Regions from separate parts of the Alteromonas sp. ABH4_452 genome, predicted to be linked through region 2. Evidence: predicted binding sites of a transcription regulator. Region 2 holds the regulator's gene; the other holds the start of a gene.

Region 1 (4,218 bases), 120 kb from region 2:
TCAAACGGCGTACGATCTTCCCACGCCATTTCAATAACTCGTGATTCTTGTTCTTCAGTTAATGCCATGTTTTACATCTCAATATGCACGTTATAACTCAACTCAATACTGAGTTTACGCGCATTTTGTTCAGTGCCCATATGCTAAAAAGTTTAATAACAACGTTATTAATTCGCCGACAGACCCGTCAATTCATCATCTTTCTCAAACGCCAGCTTTAACAACTCGGCAGCAGCCTTGGCATCACTTAACGCGCGGTGGTGCTGTTCCATTTCGATATGGAAGTGCTTGGTTAGGTTAGCCAAAGAGTACGAGGGCAACCCAGGATAAGTGCGGCGCATTTCGCGAACTGTGCACATTTTTGGTCGCCTAAAATGCTGCTCTAGTCGCGCAAACTCTTGTTTAATGAACCCATAGTCAAAGTTCACGTTATGCGCGACAAATACGGCATCTTCAGTAAAGCGCGCCACCTGTTCTGCAACTTCAGCAAAAAGCGGCGCGTCTGCCACCATGTCATCCGAAATCCCGGTAAGACGGGTTATATTACTAGGAATTCTACGCTGCGGGTTCAATAAGGTTTGAAACCTGTCTACCTCTTTACCGCCAACAAGTTTCACCATACCTATCTCGGTAATGCGGTTATAGTTGTTGTTGCCCCCTGTGGTCTCTATATCTACCACAACATAAGGCTGTGCAGGGTCGCGTATCCATTTTACGGTTGTTACCGCAACATCAAAACCAGCTTGCTGCAAACGCTGAATGGAAACCAATTGGTTACGGCGAAGCTGATCGCCCGGCGCTTTAATTTCTTCAAAGCGAAGCGCGCCGTCAAACACCATAATGTCGGGGAAACCATCGCGCAGGCTTTCAAAATCTTTACACATCATGCGAAGTAAAGCATAGATACTGTCGAGAGAACCGTGTTCTATCAGAGCCTCTAAAGGCGTAAGCAAATGGCTTGACCACATAAACAGGCTGTTCACTTTGCCATAGTGCATTGCGGCCATTTTATGAATGTGAAAGCGCAGTTTCTCTTTGCTATCAAGGGCAAGCAGCAGTGCTTCAATACTTTGCTCAAACTTGGCGTAAAAGTTATTTTGCTTAAGCGATAATGGCCTGCGATCGAACTCAGTAACCAGCGTATCTTCTTCGTAAAGTTGCTTCCAAAAAGTAAGACCGAATAAACTTCGCCACAAACGGTTTTCTGTGCGCCAGCCTTCTACGCCTTGCCTTGCATAATGGGCCAATACGCCCCGTTCTACCTGCTGATTTTGGCTTACATCAATATCTAACGACCTGCTTGCATTTCGTAGCATATCGGTAACGGTACTGGTACGCTTTTTATGGTATTTACGGGCATAAAAATCTTCGGCAAACGCTAATAGCGTATCAGATTGAGGATTATCAATAATGCCCTCAAGAGCTTGTTTGACGTCATCTTCTTGTCCGTCTTTATAGCTCTCTCTTAGCCACTTTTCTTTCGCTTTATCGCTTTGCGCTAGTTTTAAAATGTCTAACCCTTTGGCCCTATCGAAAGCCAACACTTTAAGCCCAAGTGCGTAAAGCAGCTGATCGCGATAGAAACTGGCTGACACACCTTCTGTAGCAGGGAAATCACTATCCGCTAAGGCAAGTAACATATCATTGTTATAAAAGGCTAGCTGGCTATAGTGGTTGGCGTAAAACCAAGCTGCTTGCGCATCGCTTTTACTTTCAAAGCGTGCAGTATCGGTTACCGAATCGGAGCGGGTTCTCATTACACCGAGATCGCGCATAGAAAACTGATTCAGACGGCTTTTGGTATTACCGAAATAGATAAACAGTAAATAGCGAAGCGCATTATCAAATAAACACACTAAATAGTTGTTTAGCGAAAAGCTCTCTGGCCAGCCTCTAGCACCGATATGTTCATTAAGTAACGTCACGAGTTTAGACTTAGTGAGAGACGCTAGCCCCTGCGTACTGCCGTATTCAGCAAGAAGCGCCAACAACGCGTCTTTGGTTAGAACGCCGGCGATATCATTAAGCGATGCGTTCGAAAGGTCGCCAAACCATTCGCTGTCAATGAGCCAATCTATTTGTGTTTGCGGTTCGTTTATTTCGCCGTAGCTAAACTGGGTTCTGTCAATAACCGCATACTTGCGATTTGCAGCGCGTACCACAATACATTTTTTGTCATCGTCTAATGCGTTAAAGCGCTCGACAAAATCAGCTGCCTCATCATTCAAAAGCATGCTGTTCGCACCTTCAAAGAACTTAAGGAACTCGTGAAAATGTGTGAGGTAATAACGTGGCGGTAAATCTTTTCGCATGAGGTATCTTTGGCTATGAAAACACCAGTAGTGTATATTTATACAGCCAAGTTAATCAAATTAAATCCATATCGAATGTATTTAAAGTCTACTGGCCGGTATTAGACCAAGCCATTTATTAAATACGCACTCGCTGTTTAGACACCCACTGAAAGAACGTTGAAAGCTGCTCGTCATCTAGTAAGCGTTGTAAATTAAAATAGTGCTTGGCCAATGTCATCTCATCATAAAAGCGATGTATGCCGCTATGGCACTGCCTACAAATATAAATACCGTCCTGCAGTTCGGCTTTGCTAAAGTGCTTTTTGAAATAGGTGCGTCGGTGCATTTTTTTCGGGATAAGATGATGATAAGTAAGTCGCGTTTCTCTATTACAACACGGGCAGTTTCCTACTTTATTTGCCACACCATCACCTCTATTCATTCACCTTGCTGCTGTTTATTCGGGCTAATTATTAAGCCTTTCATTTAATAATGGCTATTGCGATTGCCTCAGCCCGGTTTTTTCATAAACAATGGGGTATTTTGCCAAAGAAAATCCACTCGTCTTAGCATTACGTAATAAACACTATTCATGATTAATAAGGCAATAAAATATGAGCTTAACCCGTTCCATGGGCTTCTCGTGCCCTTACTGTATGGCGCCTAATGACGTTGAGATAGATGAGGTTAACGATGTGGGTCAAGTCCAAGTACTCGACTGTCAGGTGTGCTGCCAACCCATAGAGTTGACCACTTATCAGCATGGTGACGACATTCAAATTGAGGCAGAACGAGAAAATGATTAAGCAGTTTACACGCAGCGATATAGATGCGCTTGCACAGCGATACCGAGCTAATCTAGTCAATAGCTTGTCTGGCTTTAAGTCGGCTACGTTAGTGGGTACCACAAACGGAAACACCAACAATTTAGCCATTGTAAGCTCTATCGTTCATGTGGGTGCTAACCCGCCACTTATAGGCATGATAATGCGCCCACATACTGTGGTACGAGATACCCTTAGCAATATTAAGCAACAAGGCTTTTACACGCTAAATCACGTGTCGACTGATTGGGTAGACAAAGCGCACCAAACGTCTGCTCGCTATGCTCCAGATGAGAGCGAATTTGAAGCAGTGGGTTTAACGCCGCAGTTTAGCGAGTCATTTAGTGCACCGTTTGTTAAAGAAAGCGAAATCAAGATGGGCTTAAAAGTGGCGCAACATTTAAAACTGCTTAACGAAACCGAAATGGTTATTGGAGAAATTCAAGAGCTTCATATGCCAGAGAGCATTATTGATGAAGACGGATACGCCGATATAGAAAAAGCAAACACTGCCTGTATTTCTGGATTAGATAGCTATCATAGCACTACGCGTGTTGCACAGTTTGCCTACGCCAAACCCGGAGTCCCCCTAGCTAAAAAATGAACTTGTAGCAGATAGAAGGGTCTGATAATTACTATCGGGTATTATTACTCTGAAGTTTATTTAATCTAGATCAAGTGAAAATAAGACATTTCATTCGATCTTTTTTCAAAAAGAGATAGTATTTAAACATTACACAAAACCTGCCTCTTTGGGCAGGTTTTTGCGTTTAAGACACTGAATAAAAAAGAATCATTATCGTTTCTATCTCTTAAGGAGAATGTTATGAAATCTGTAAACCGCCGTGACTTTTTAAAACTGTCTGGCTCTACAGTTATCGGTCTTACATTAGGTGGTGTAGCGTTACGTGCGCAAGCTCAAGAACAATTGAGCGCAGATGACCCAACTGCGAAAGCATTAAACTACACACCGTCTTCAACCGTTGAAGGTGCAAAATGTGCAAACTGCATGTACGTGCAGGGTGCCGATGGCGAACAATATCGCCCTTGTAACATTTTCCCTAACAAGCTGGTTAACGCTGATGGCTGGTGTAGCGCTT
Region 2 (4,218 bases):
TATTGTTCTGGCTACGTGGCGAAATACTACGTCGCTCAAACTGGTTCATATCTCAAATAATAGTGAGCGCGTTTTGGGCATATCGTCCCAAGATTTACTGAGCGGTGCAGTTGAGCTTGGCGATGTTTTAACACAAGACGCTGAGGGCGACTTTACGTTTGCCATGCAGGCGCATATGGAGGGCGTGGAAACGCATACCTGTCGTCTTCAAATAGCCACGCCCACACGTACCATTTGGGTAAGTATGATCTCTACGGCGAGTTTCCGTGAAGACGGTATGTTGTCTTCAGTTCAGGCGTTCTTATTTGACACCAGCGACCAAAAATATGTGGAAGACAAGCTCAACAAAACAAACCAGCGCATGCGGCTGTTATTGGAAGCCTCTGAATTGGGCACATGGGATTGGAATTTGGCCGCTGACGTAAACCAAGTAAACAAGCGTTGGTGTGATATCGTCGGTCTGGAATATGAGTACTATGACACCAGCTCTCGCTTTTTCAGGCAGTTAATTCACCCCGCGGACTATGTAAAAGTAGAAAAGCAATTAAACGAGCACATCATTGGTAAAAGCAAGGTTTTCAATACCACGTTTCGCATGAAACATACTAACGGCGCGTGGGTTTGGGTTGAAACCTACGGAAAAACCGTAGAATTTAACAATGCGGGTAAGGCTATTCGCGTTGCTGGTATTCATCGCGACATCACGCAGAGAATGGAAAGTGAGCTTCATGAGAAAAAGAAAACCCAGCTACTTCAATTTATAAATAAAACCCGTGCCTCTTATCTCCAGAACAACGATTTAACCATGGCCTGCCAAACGGTATTACCCGAGCTTATTGATATCTCGGATAGTCAGTTCGCTTTCATTGGGCAAATGAAAGGTGAAGGCGATGCATCGAAGCTGTTTATTCATGCTATTTCTGAAATAGTCTGGGACAGCAGCAGCTTTACGCAATACAACGAGTACAAAAAGCGAAACTTGTATTTCAGTAGTTTCGATAACCTTTTCGGTACCACAATTTTAACCGGTGAGGTAACGATTAGTAATGCCTCAGGAAGTCATCCAAACTCAAAAGGGGTGCCCCAAGGGCACCCCCGCATTAGTCGATTTTTAGGGCTACCGATTAAGATCAAAGATAGAGTGGTGGGCATGATTGGTTTAGCCAATAAATTCGAGCCCTACACCTTCGATGATGCTGAGTTTTTGCAACCTCTATTAGATGCATTAGCCGGTCTTTTCTATGCGGTTGAACTGGAAGAATCACGCGCGATAGCTGAAGAGAAGTTGCGTAAGCTGGCCATGACTGACTCGCTAACTGGGCTGTACAATCGACGAGCTTTTGTTGATAAATGCCATCAGCTCTCTGCACAAAGCAATAGAGTGAGCGTAGCGGTAATCGATATAGACCACTTTAAAAAGGTTAACGATACTTATGGACATGATGCAGGAGACCAAGCTCTAATTTCAGTAGCCCACCTCATCGAAGAATATTATGTGGAGCCCGATATTGTTTCACGTCTTGGTGGAGAAGAGTTTGCGATAGTAGCAATTTCAGACAACAAAAGAGACGAAGAAAGGCGATTTAACAAACTTCGAGAGGCTGTTGAAAAAACAGAAGTTAAATACAAGAAAGACACGATATTCGTGACAATAAGTATTGGTGCTGTCTTTGCTGAGGATAGCTTGAATCTTGACTTTAGTGTGTTACTTTCCAAAGCGGATAAACTGCTATATACGGCGAAAAAGAATGGCCGAAATCGAGTTATTCTAGAGTAATAAAAACTTTAGGCTGCGCGAGGTTTCACGTATTTGACAGCCTTAAGCCCCCTAGTTTTTATATACTAGGTGCTAGCCCCATGCAGCTTGCTCCATAGTTTCAAGACTTTGCGCTTGTTATTTGCTTTTAGGTGTATATACTTACAGGAACTGTATGAACAGACAGGTCTTTTATGCGCCCACTCACAGCTCGACAAACTGAAGTTTTAGAACTTATTAAAACAACCATGCAAGAAACGGGAATGCCGCCTACGCGCGCGGAAATAGCTCGTCAACTTGGTTTTCGTTCTGCCAACGCAGCAGAAGAACATTTGAAGGCATTGGCGCGTAAGGGCGTAATTGAAATTTTGCCTGGTACCTCGCGTGGTATTAAGTTAAATATCCCCCTCGAGGATACTGCACCAGAAGAAGAAGGCTTGCCTCTAATAGGGCGCGTGGCGGCTGGTGAGCCAATTTTGGCGCAAGAGCATGTAGAATCCCACTACAAGGTCGACCCTGCTTTGTTTCAGCCTCAGGCAGACTTTTTACTTCGTGTAAACGGCATGAGCATGAAGGACATCGGTATCTTGGATGGCGATCTTCTTGCTGTGCATCGCACGACCGATGTCCACAACGGTCAGGTAGTGGTCGCGCGGGTGGATGAAGACGTTACGGTGAAGCGTTTAGAGAAACGCGGTCGTGAAGTTTTACTTCATGCTGAAAACGAAGAGTTTTCGCCAATTAAGGTAGACCTTGCCAGCGAGCCTTTTGCTATTGAAGGTATTGCCGTAGGTGTTATTAGAAACGCCGACTGGATGTAAGGTTTTAGCATCTTCAATCAAAAGCGGCGTATTAGCCGCTTTTTTTATGCCTTTTAGTACCATATTTTAGTTAATTTTCTTAGGTTAGCGTTTGTTAGTATGTCTCAAAACTACGAAATCTGGCATCACCATTGTGCGAAAGATATGTGCTATTTGGCCCGAGAATGAATTGGCTAATACACATTTATTATTTGAAAGTTTGTTTGAAAAATAGGACGAGCGATGTGTTAATTGTTGATTTTATGACCAAATGAAGCTTCATCCTCATCAACACCCCGTTCAAAATGCGCGTTTGATTTTTTAAGCGCCGCGAGCACGCCCAATACCCTCTCCAACAAAATTGTAACGTAAGCCTGCCACAAGAAATGGTTAAAAATTAGCCTCTTCATTAAATTTTTAATAGAAAAGACTAGACGACACGACATTATTGCGCAATTCTTATACAGAGATTAACAAAATAATAACAATGACTCTAAATTTGTTTTACAAGTTGAGGTGATGGGTCAATCGTTCGCAAACCATTTGGTAGGGCAGCGCGCAGAATAATCAGCGTTTTTGGTCTTGCTATTACGGAGGTGCTGAGTGAAACAACTAACGACCGTTTTTGCAAAGTGGTGTTCAATAATACCATTTTTGCTTTTCTCCCCTTTGCTTCTTGCACAAGAAGTTAGTGAAGAAGCCTCTTCGCTTAATTTGAGACGCGGTGCTACCGACATCAGTGGGCAGGTCTATGATCTGCATATGTTGATGTTCTTCATTTGTGTAGGTATCGCGGTTGTAGTTTTTGGCGTGATGTTCGCCTCAATGTATCTGCATAGAAAGTCTCGTGGCGCCAAGCCCGCTAACTTTCATGAGAACGTGAAGGTTGAAATAGCGTGGACCGTTGTACCTTTTCTTATTCTCATCTTTATGGCTGTGCCTGCGGCAAACACGCTTATTGCGATGGAGGACACGTCTGAGCCTGACATGACTGTGCTAGTAACAGGCTCACAGTGGAAGTGGCACTACAAGTACATGGACAGCGACGTAGAATTTTACTCACTGCTTGCTACTCAGCGTGAGCAAATAGAGAACAAATTTCAAAAAACCGACAATTATCTGCTTGAAGTTGACCGTCCGTTAGTTATTCCAACTGGGAAAAAAGTGCGTTTTCTTATTACCTCTGACGACGTTATCCATTCGTGGTGGGTCCCGGATTTTGCTGTGAAAAAAGATGCAAATCCAGGCTTTATTAACGAGTCTTGGGCCAAGGTCAATGAGCCTGGTATTTATCGCGGACAGTGCGCAGAACTTTGCGGAAAAGACCATGGCTATATGCCTGTTGTGGTTATCGCTAAAGAGCCAGCTGAATTTGATAAATGGATGGGCGAGCAGGAAGAAATTGTTCGTAAAGCGAAAGAAGAAGAACAGCGCCTACTTTCTATGAATATGTCTATGGATGAATTGATGAAAGAAGGCGAGCGCGTTTACAACGCCACGTGTGCAGCGTGCCACATGCCAAATGGTGAGGGTTTACCCGGTGTATTCCCAGCACTTAAAGGCAGCAAGATGGCGTTAGAGGACCAGCAAGGTCACATCGACATTGTGCTTCATGGTAAGGCAGGTACGGCCATGCAGGCGTTTAGCAAAATGCTGAGCCTT

What was found. Region 2 encodes LexA, which represses DNA repair genes until DNA is damaged. Its sites were predicted from a motif close to TACTGTATNNNNATACAGTA; they were not measured.
Region 1: ACYX4N_RS02460 (exonuclease domain-containing protein) is a predicted target of LexA. The motif match lies at 2,341-2,360, and genes of this name have one in related genera.

The regions. Positions count from the first base shown of each region.
Region 1 covers NZ_CM149973.1:559,012-563,229, reverse strand. The annotation lists gene ACYX4N_RS02465 (TIGR03643 family protein) at 1-68, opposite strand, end outside; gene ACYX4N_RS02460 (exonuclease domain-containing protein) at 168-2,312, opposite strand; gene ACYX4N_RS02455 (hypothetical protein) at 2,431-2,718, opposite strand; gene ACYX4N_RS02450 (zinc ribbon domain-containing protein) at 2,909-3,100, shown strand; gene ACYX4N_RS02445 (flavin reductase family protein) at 3,093-3,722, shown strand; gene ACYX4N_RS02440 (high-potential iron-sulfur protein) at 3,945-4,218, shown strand, end outside.
Region 2 covers NZ_CM149973.1:443,700-447,917, forward strand. The annotation lists gene ACYX4N_RS01925 (sensor domain-containing diguanylate cyclase) at 1-1,777, shown strand, start outside; gene lexA (transcriptional repressor LexA) at 1,951-2,577, shown strand; gene coxB (cytochrome c oxidase subunit II) at 3,160-4,218, shown strand, end outside.